DNA from 3 places in the Brenneria nigrifluens DSM 30175 genome. Region 3 is predicted to be linked to each of the others. Evidence: predicted binding sites of a transcription regulator. Region 3 holds the regulator's gene; each other region holds the start of a gene.
The links. Region 3 encodes PurR, which represses purine synthesis genes. Its sites were predicted from a motif close to CANGCAAACGTTTGCNTG; they were not measured.
Positions count from the first base shown of each region.

Region 1: carA (glutamine-hydrolyzing carbamoyl-phosphate synthase small subunit) is a predicted target of PurR. The motif match lies at 1,660-1,677, and genes of this name have one in related genera.
Region 2: serA (phosphoglycerate dehydrogenase) is a predicted target of PurR. The motif match lies at 2,109-2,126, and genes of this name have one in related genera.

Region 1 is NZ_CP034036.1:712,438-715,719, reverse strand. Features, by position in the region: gene carB (carbamoyl-phosphate synthase large subunit) at 1-274, opposite strand, end outside; gene carA (glutamine-hydrolyzing carbamoyl-phosphate synthase small subunit) at 289-1,437, opposite strand; gene dapB (4-hydroxy-tetrahydrodipicolinate reductase) at 1,884-2,708, opposite strand; gene ispH (4-hydroxy-3-methylbut-2-enyl diphosphate reductase) at 2,984-3,282, opposite strand, start outside.
Region 2 is NZ_CP034036.1:665,070-668,351, reverse strand. Features, by position in the region: gene EH206_RS03055 (zinc-binding alcohol dehydrogenase family protein) at 1-626, shown strand, start outside; gene serA (phosphoglycerate dehydrogenase) at 798-2,027, opposite strand; gene rpiA (ribose-5-phosphate isomerase RpiA) at 2,325-2,981, opposite strand; gene EH206_RS03035 (LysR family transcriptional regulator ArgP) at 3,183-3,282, shown strand, end outside.
Region 3 is NZ_CP034036.1:2,459,712-2,462,993, reverse strand. Features, by position in the region: gene cfa (cyclopropane fatty acyl phospholipid synthase) at 1-779, opposite strand, end outside; gene purR (HTH-type transcriptional repressor PurR) at 1,392-2,408, opposite strand; gene cydH (cytochrome bd-I oxidase subunit CydH) at 2,777-2,866, shown strand; gene EH206_RS11520 (C40 family peptidase) at 2,963-3,282, opposite strand, start outside.

The sequences.
Region 1 (3,282 bases), 1.7 Mb from region 3:
CGCCCATGGTCGGCAGCACCGCGTCCGGGCGCTCTTTCTCGATGATTTTGCGTACCACTTCCCAGTGAATCGGCTCGATGTAGGTGGCGTCGGCCATTTCCGGGTCGGTCATAATGGTGGCCGGGTTGGAGTTCACCAGAATGACGCGGTAGCCCTCTTCGCGCAGCGCTTTGCAGGCCTGCGCCCCGGAGTAGTCGAATTCGCACGCCTGGCCGATAACGATCGGACCGGCGCCCAGAATCAGGATGCTTTTAATATCTGTACGTTTTGGCATTTTCTCGCTCCTGATTATTCGGCTGAAGAACGGTAAGTCTTGATCAATTCAATAAAGTGGTCGAAAAACGGCGCCGCATCGTGCGGGCCGGGGCTGGCTTCCGGGTGCCCCTGAAAACTGAACGCCGCCTTGTCGGTGCGGTGAATCCCCTGCACCGTGTGGTCGAACAGCGATTTGTGCGTCACCCGTAGAGTGGCGGGCAGATCGTTTTCATCCACCGCAAAACCGTGGTTCTGAGCGGTGATCATCACGCGATTATTATCCAGATCTTTTACCGGGTGATTGCCGCCGTGGTGGCCAAGCTTCATTTTGACCGTCTTCGCCCCGCTCGCCAGCGCCAGCAACTGGTGGCCGAGGCAGATGCCGAATACCGGAATATCAGTGTCCAGAAAGGCTTTAATCGCCCGAATGGCGTAGTCGCAAGGCTGCGGGTCGCCCGGGCCGTTCGACAGGAAGATGCCGTCCGGATCCAGTTTCAACACCTCCTCCGCCGGGGTCTGCGCCGGCACCACCGTCAGGCGGCAGCCTCTGTCCACCAGCAGGCGCAGAATGTTGCGCTTCACGCCGTAGTCGTAAGCCACTACATGGTAAGGCAGTTCGCTCTGCGCTTTCGCCGCCGGCAGCCCGCCTTCCAGCGTCCAGCTGCCCTGCGTCCAGCCATAGCTTTCCGCCGTGGTGACCTCTTTCGCCAGATCCATGCCCTTCAGCCCCGGAAACGCCCGGGCTTTTTCCAACGCCAGCGCGGCGTCCGGCGCGTCGCCGGCGATAATACAGCCGCTCTGGGCGCCTTTCTCGCGCAGCAGGCGGGTCAGCTTACGGGTATCGATATCGGCGATGGCGACGATGTTATGGCGTTTGAGGTAGTCGGACAGGCTCTCTTCGCTGCGGTAGTTACTGGCAATCAGCGGCAGGTCTCGAATAACCAGCCCCTGGGCCTGTATGGCTGGCGATTCTTCGTCGGCGTCGTTGGCACCGACATTACCGATATGGGGATAAGTGAGAGTCACGATTTGGCGGGAATAGGATGGATCGGTAAGGATTTCTTGATATCCGGTCATCGACGTATTGAAGACCACTTCTCCCACTGCCGAGCCTTCCGCCCCGATGGCCCGGCCATGGAATTGGGTTCCGTCTTCCAGAACCAATAGCGCTGACTTAATCAAAACACCCTCCAAGGAATAAAAAATCATGTTATTTGCATATTAATTCAGATTAATCGATCTAAATCAACGCAAAAACCACCTGCGAGGTAAATTTTTGGCAAATTGGGCGCATTTTAATGATGGCCGGCTAAATTGTCCACTTCAACCGCACTTTTTCCCTTATTTATATAGCTTATGGCATAAATGCCGGCCCACCGCCGTAAAAACACAGGTTAACTAAGGAAAGTAAACGATTGCCACCCCAGATGGTTAAAATAAAGGTAAAAATCACTCAACAGGCTCCGTTTTGCTGCTTCAGAATAAAAAAACGGGCCTGAAAAACAACAAAATCGAGATAAATAACAAAATCAACCAATAAGACAAAATAAAACCGCAAAAATAAAAGCAACGACATAAAATCGCCACTTTTATCATTGGGTTATATTTATTTTATTTACACTTATCTTTTACAAATCATCCAAACCAAGCACGTCGCGCATATCGAAAAGCCCCTCTTTTCTGGATTTCACCCAGATTGCCGCCCTTACCGCGCCATTGGCAAAGGTCATACGGCTGGAAGCCTTGTGGGTAATCTCCACGCGCTCGCCGATATCGGCAAACATCGCCGTGTGCTCGCCGACGATATCGCCCGCCCGCACGGTGGCAAAACCAATGCTTTGCGGATCGCGCTCGCCGGTATAGCCTTCGCGGGCATAAACGGCGCAGGTTTTCAGATCGCGCCCCAGCGCACCGGCAATCGCCTCGCCCATCGCCAGCGCCGTTCCTGAAGGCGCATCCACTTTATGGCGGTGGTGGGCCTCAATAATTTCGATATCGCTATAATCGCCCATCACCTTGGCGGCTTTTTCCAGCAGCTTGAGCATCACATTCACGCCCACGCTGAAGTTAGCGGCGAAAACAATGCCTATCTCCCGCGCGGCGTCGCGAATAGCCGCTTTTCCCTGCTCATCAAAGCCGGTGGTGCCGATAATCATGCCCTTATGGTGCTGACGACAAAACGCCAGATAGGCCAGCGTGCCTTCAGGACGGGTAAAATCGATTAAGATATCGAAGTCGTCACGCACGGCTTCCAGGCTGTCGCTCACCGCCACGCCGGTTTTGCCCAGCCCGGCCAGTTCGCCGGCGTCAACCCCTACCAGCGACGATCCCGGACGCTCCAGCGCGGCGCCCAATATCGCGCCCTCCGCCTGCTCAACGGCCGCAATAAGCTGACGCCCCATACGACCGCCGGCACCGGCAACGGCGATACGGATGATTGATGAATCCTGCATAATGTCTCTCTCTTTGCTGATTTCTTCATGAAATAACGCTAGGTTAACGGGCGTGAAGCCCTATCGCCAGCGGATTTAATAGGCGGATAAGAAAATTGTGCGCGCAGAGAGGTTAACGCGTAAAGCCTGTCCGCAGCCAGCGCTTACGCCGCCACATTAAGCGCGACAGCGCATAAATATGCATTTTATCCGATAATTAACCGGCGGTCGGGTTTATTCGGGGAGAATGGAGGAAGAGGCGGCGAAGCGAAAACGCGCTCCCGCCGCCATCAATGTTAATCGATTAGCTTGACTTCAACGCGCAGCTCTTTGGGCACTTCAAAGACGATATTCTCTTCGCGCCCCTGCATTTCCACGGCAATCTCTCCGCCCAGGGCCTGCAAGCGCTCGATGACCTGCTGCACCAGGATATCCGGCGCCGACGCCCCGGCGGTCACCCCGACGCGGGTAATGCCGCTCAGCCAGCTTTCCTGAATGTCCGCGGCGGCATCAATCAGATAAGCCGCTTTTCCCGCGCGCTGCGCCAGTTCGGCCAGACGATTGGAATTGGAGGAGTTCCTGGAGCCGACCACCA
Region 2 (3,282 bases), 1.8 Mb from region 3:
TCACCTCCCTTACCGCCTGGGAAGGCTTATTTGAACATCTGAAAATCCAGCAGGCGGATGAAGAAAAAACGCTGCTGATTATCGGCGGGGCCGGCGGCGTAGGATCGCTGGCGATTTCGCTTGCCGCCCTGCGCAGCCCGGTAAAAATCATCGCCACGGCGTCGCGCCCTGATTCGGCGGAATGGTGTCGCCAGCGCGGGGCGCATCTGGTAGTCGATTATCGCCATCTGGTTGACGGGCTGGAAAAAGAAGGCATCAAACAGGTAGACTATATTTTCTGCCTGAATGATACCGACGGCCACTGGGATGCCATCAGCAAACTGATTGCCCCGCTGGGACACATCTGCACCATCGTGGAAAATCAGCATCCGCTCGATCAAAACGCCCTGAAGCTAAAAAGCGCCGTGCTGCATTGGGAATTCATGTTTACCCGCAGCATGTTCAACACGCCCGATATCAGCCGGCAGGGAGAAATTCTGCAGGAGGTCGCCCATTTGATCGATACGGGAAAATTACAGGGAACGGCAAGCGAAACCTTGCAGGGGCTGAGCGTTGAAACGCTACGCCAGGCTCATCGGAAAGTGCTGGAAGGACATATGCGCGGCAAGGTGGTTATTGCCTTCTGACGGGGAAACACCAGCCCCGGAGAGGGGCTGGTCACAGACCGCTGAATAAAGTTTGATATTAGGGAGAGCGTGGCGAGGGGCCGTAGCGGCGTAAGCCGCCGGAGCGCCCCTCGGTACGGTAGGCCCGTGTATCTCAGACTCACAGACAGCTTTGTCGGCAAACTAAACTTATCAGTACAACAGACGGGCACGGATAGTGCCGGGTATCGCTTTCATCAGTTGTAACGCCGTATGCGCGCCGTCAGTTTCAACATCAATCACCACATAACCAATCTCCGCGCTGGTTTGCAAATACTGCGCCGCGATATTGATGCCCTGTTCGGCAAAAATCTGGTTAATCTGCGTCAGTACGCCAGGGCGATTTTCGTGAATGTGCAGCAGGCGGGCGCGTTCGCCATGAACGGGCAGTGAAACTTCAGGGAAGTTGACCGCGGACAGCGTGGAGCCATTATCCGAATATTTAGCCAGTTTTCCGGCGACTTCGGCACCGATATTTTCCTGAGCTTCCTGCGTTGAACCACCGATATGCGGCGTCAGCAACACGTTATCAAACTCGCATAGCGGTGACAGAAACGGATCGCTGTTGGATGCCGGCTCTTGCGGGAAGACGTCAATCGCCGCGCCGGCGATATGCTTGCTGGTCAATGCCTCGGACAGCGCGGCAATATCAACCACCGTACCGCGCGACGCGTTAATCAGAATCGAACCCGGCTTCATCAGCGTCAGCTCTTCGGCCCCCATCATATTCTGGGTACTTTCCGTTTCCGGCACATGCAGGCTGACCACGTCGCTCATATTCAGCAGATCGGAAAAATGGCGAACCTGCTGGGCATTCCCCAGCGGGAGCTTACTTTCGATATCATAGAAATAAACGTGCATACCCAGACTTTCCGCCAGAATGCCCAACTGCATACCGATATGACCGTAGCCGATGATGCCCAGCTTCTTGCCGCGTGCTTCATAGGAACCGACGGCCAGCTTGTGCCAGACGCCGCGATGCGCTTTGGCGTTCGCCGCCGGAATACCGCGCAGCAGCAACAGCATTTCGCCAAGCACCATCTCAGCTACCGAGCGGGTATTGGAAAAAGGCGCGTTGAATACCGGAATACCGCGTTTTGTCGCCGACGGCAGTTCAACCTGATTGGTACCGATACAAAAACAGCCGACCGCAATCAGTTTTTCAGCGGCGGAGAAAACGTCTTCCGTCAGGTGCGTACGCGAGCGAATACCGACGAAATGCGCGTCGCGGATGGAGGCTTTCAACGCTTCCGGATCCAGTGCGCCTTTGTGATATTCGATGTTGGTGTAACCCGCGGCGCGCAGATTTTCCAGCGCGCTCTGATGCACCCCTTCAACGAACAGAAACTTAATCTTATCTTTTTCTAATGATACCTTTGCCATTTCCCGACCTTATTTTCAGACTTCAGATGCGGCAGTTTGCTAAACAGCCTCTGCCAACATAACAAAAATTACGCCGTCTTCAATACAAACGATTGCCTCTCTCGTACGGCTCGTGGGAGGAGCGCTCAACATTTCCGGCAAAAAATATGGCTAAATAAACACATCGCCATATCGACGATAAATAAAATAAGAAAAAGTGATATTAAGTGCCAAAAATGAGCTGTAGACGACAAATGTATTTTTATACAAAAAATTTTCCGGCGCGGCAATCCCGCTCACGCCCCGGAGGCGGGAGCGTTACCTCACCGTTTTCACTCCTGTCGAGGTGCCGACCAGCGCCACATCCGCGCCGCGGTTGGCGAAAAGCCCCACGGTGACGACGCCGGCAATACCGTTTATGTGATTCTCAACGGCAACCGCATCCATAATGTTCAGGTTGTGAACATCGAGAATAATATTGCCGTTATCGGTCACCACGCCCTGGCGATATTCCGGCTGTCCGCCCATTTTGGCCAGTTCCCGCGCCACATAAGCCCTGGCCATGGGAATCACCTCAACCGGCAGTGGAAATTTACCCAGCACGTCAACCTGTTTTGACTCATCGACAATGCAGATAAACTGACGGGCGATGGCGGCAATGATTTTTTCCCGGGTCAGCGCCGCGCCGCCGCCCTTTATCATCTGCATATGCCCGTTGATCTCGTCCGCGCCGTCGACGTACACATCCAGGGAATCCACCTCGTTACAGTCAAAAACCGGGATCCCCAGGCTTTTCAGTTTGGCCGTCGAGGCGTCGGAGCTGGATACCGCGCCGGTAATCTGCTGTTTGATCGACCCCAGCGCATCGATAAAATGCGCGGCGGTCGAACCGGTCCCCACCCCAACGATGGTATCGGGGCGAACGTAATCCAGCGCCGCCCAGCCAACTGCTTTTTTCAGTTCATCCTGTGTCATAGTCTGTTTCAGGCCCATAGCTACGAAAGTACGAAAACGTGGGCGTATTATAGAACACCCATGGGGGGAAATGGCGTAAATTCCCCCCGCCGTCGGCGCATTATTTTATCGCCGCCGCAGGTATATAAGATTTCTGCATGGAAAAGCGCAAAATGTGGCATAGTGAAAAAATAGATTTCGTTCAGAGGAATTTTTACTTTCATGAAACGCCCGGACTATCGAACGCTTCAGGCTTTGGACGCCGTTATCCGCGAACGGGGTTTTGAGCGCGCCGCGCAGAAACTATGCATCACGCAATCGG
Region 3 (3,282 bases):
AGATTTTTACTGACCACCCGGAAATAGGTGTCGTAGTTGCGCGGTCCGACATGCTCGAACATGCCCACCGAAACCACCCGATCGAATTGCATATCCAGATCGCGATAGTCCCGCAGCAAAATCGTGACGTCCAGATCCTGGCAGCGCTGCTGGGCTAATTTTTGCTGTTCTTTGGAAATAGTGACGCCGCAAACGGAGACGCCGTACCGGCGTGCGGCGAATTCCGCCAATCCGCCCCAGCCGCAGCCGATATCCAGCAGCGTCATTCCTGGCTGAAGCTGCAGCTTTTCGCAGATCATCTCCAGTTTGTCTTCCTGCGCCTGCTCCAGGGTGGATGCCTGTTTCCAGTAGCCGCAGGAGTACTGCATATAGGGGTCCAGCATCAGCGAAAACAAGTCATTACCTAGATCATAGTGCGCTTCGCCGACTATCCAGGCGCGTTTTTTGGATTGCAGATTCATCAGCCGTGCGGCGGCGACGCGCAAAATATCTTTCAGGTGCTGAGGTATTTTTTCATCCAGTCCGGCGCGTAGTATGCGATGAAAAAAAACGTCCAGCCGCTCACATTCCCACCAGCCATCCATATAACTTTCACCCAATCCCAATGATCCTTCACGCAATACGCGTTTAAAAAAATCAGGATTCTTGACCTTGATATCAAAAGGGCGGGAACCGTTGATTTTTACATCGGCCATGTCCAGCATTTCACGCACAATCCGGGACCATGACGTATGATGACGGCCCAGTTCCTCGACATCCTCTACACATGATGAACTCATAATTTCTCCCTACCTTGCTGCTCGCGAAACACCCGCAAGGAAAGCATAGACAATTATTACCAATCGGTATCGGTGGGATCACCCATCGTCTACTCTCCGAATATCAGAGGAAAATGAAGAGAAAAAAGCCGGTACGCAAACACGTAGAGGCACTCATCCTAAGATAAATACGCAAACTCCCTATGCGCTTAACGCTCAAAGGATAGTGAATTAAATATATACCCGTCATACTTCAAGCTGCAGATGCGTTGGCTGCATTACTCGGCCCCTCCCTGGGCCTCACCCCGTTGGGGCCGCTGCAAGCAGCGTTCAAATCTGCTCCAGGCAGATTTGTCAGTCACCCGAATCACTTACTTGAGTAAGCTCATCGGGATTAAATGAGAGACATCCTGTCTCTCACCGCAGGCCAGCCGTTAGCTGGTCAAATTCGTTCCCGACGAATTTGTCCTTCCCTTGCCGCCTTCCTGCAACTCGAATTATTTAGGGTAAAAATTATGATTGTCGTGCTAAAAACTGCTGTTCAGTTTATGACTGCTTCGGCCAAGGTACAAGTATAAATTGGCCGAAGCATTGTTGGCGTGGCGCGCGTTTCCGTTCTCAGGAGTAACGTCGTTAATCGCGGAATGGGCCGTCGGCCACGGAACGGCGTTCGATAAGGGCGGGGTGTACCTCAATGGTCTGTGCGTCTTCCCTCTTGCTGGTGATGCGGTCCAGCAACATGGCGAAAGCCGATTGCCCCAGCCGTTCTTTAGGCTGATGGATGGTGGTCAGCGCCGGGGTGAAAAAGCGGGAATGGCGGATATTGTCGTATCCGATGACCGAAATATCCTGGGGAACGCGCAGCCCCAGCTCATCGGCGGCGCAGATTGCCCCCATAGCCATAATATCTCCGCCGCAGAACACCGCCGTCGGCCGGTGTTTTTGCGCCAGAATCTGATGCATCGCCTTATAGCCGGATTCAGGCTCGAAATCTCCCTGCACGATCCATTCATCATGAATCTGAATATTGGCGTCGTTCAGCGCTTTTAAAAATCCAAGATAGCGCCCGCTGCCGGTATTCCGTTCCTGAATGCCGGGAATGGCGCCGATATCCCGATGGCCGCGCTCTATAAGGTAGCGGCCCGCCATATAGCCGCCCTCAAAGGCGTTATCAATAATGGTATCGGTAAAATCGCTGTGGGCCTGCCCCCAGTCCATGACCACCATCGGAATGTTGCGATAGTCTTTCAGCATGCTGAGCAATTCAGGCGGGTATTCGGCGCACATAACCAGCAATCCATCGACGCGTTTTTGGGCCAGCATGGAAAGATAGGCGCGCTGTTTATCGAGATTGTTATGTGAGTTACACAAAATCAGCGTGTAACCTTTGGCGTAACAGCTGTTTTCGACGGCTTCAATGATTTCAGCAAAGTAGGGAGCTTCGCTTGAGGTCGCCAGCAAACCAATGGTTTTGGTGTGATTGACCTTAAGGCTGCGGGCGACGGCACTGGGTGAATAGTGTAATTCCTTGATTGCCGTCCTGACGGCGGCCCTGGTCTCTTCGGCGACGAAACGTGTTTTGTTGATCACGTGCGATACGGTTGTGGTAGAAACGCCAGCACGTTTTGCCACATCTTTGATCGTTGCCATGTAAAAATGACTCCTGAAGCGACTTACTTACAGTCGTAAGTATATTGTTAATCGTTTGCCTGCGTTTAATGTTCTCTTTCCAGATAAAAACAGGGTTTCAGAAGGAGAATGCCGAATGTTACACCTGAAGGGGCAAGGCTGGCGTTTTTCGACCGATACACCCATACGCGGCCTGTCGTCAGACAGCGGATTTTGTCCGATTTGCCACTAAAGTGGAAGCGGTAATTTATACTATTAGCGAGACGCCGGTATGAGATTTTTTTCTCAAACTATGAAAGACTGTCAATCGCAATACGCAGTTTTACCCTGAAGTTTGGACGGTCGATACTTTCTTTTGATAATTGGTGTGCGCGAAAAAGGAGACGCCTATGGATACTGACCTGAAAATATCGTTGCTGGCTACCATCGGCGCGCTGGCGATGATCTTGATATTCAGCTTTGCCGCCGTACTGAATTAACGGCCCTGGGCCGAGTCTCTTTTTTATCTTCACGGACAGGTTTAAAGCGTAAAACCTGTCCGCATTCTCTCCGCGCAGGCGTTGGCCCCTAGCCGGTTAACGAACGGTCTGGGGAGTGACCACGCGGCGTGCGCCGACATAGTGCTCCCGCCAGTAATCTTCGCTCAGTTTACTAATACGAATATCCGCGCCGCTACGCGGCGACTGAATGAATTTTCCGTTTCCCAGATAAACCCCAACGTGATCGGCCGCGCCGCGATTGTTGATGCGGAAGAACACCAGATCGCCGCTTTCCAGCTCGTTTTTGCTAATCGGCGCCGCATCGCGCAGGTGGTACATTTCATTCGCCGTGCGCGGGATAGCGATTTTGACCACGTCTTTATAGGCGTAATAAACCAGACCGCTGCAGTCAAAGC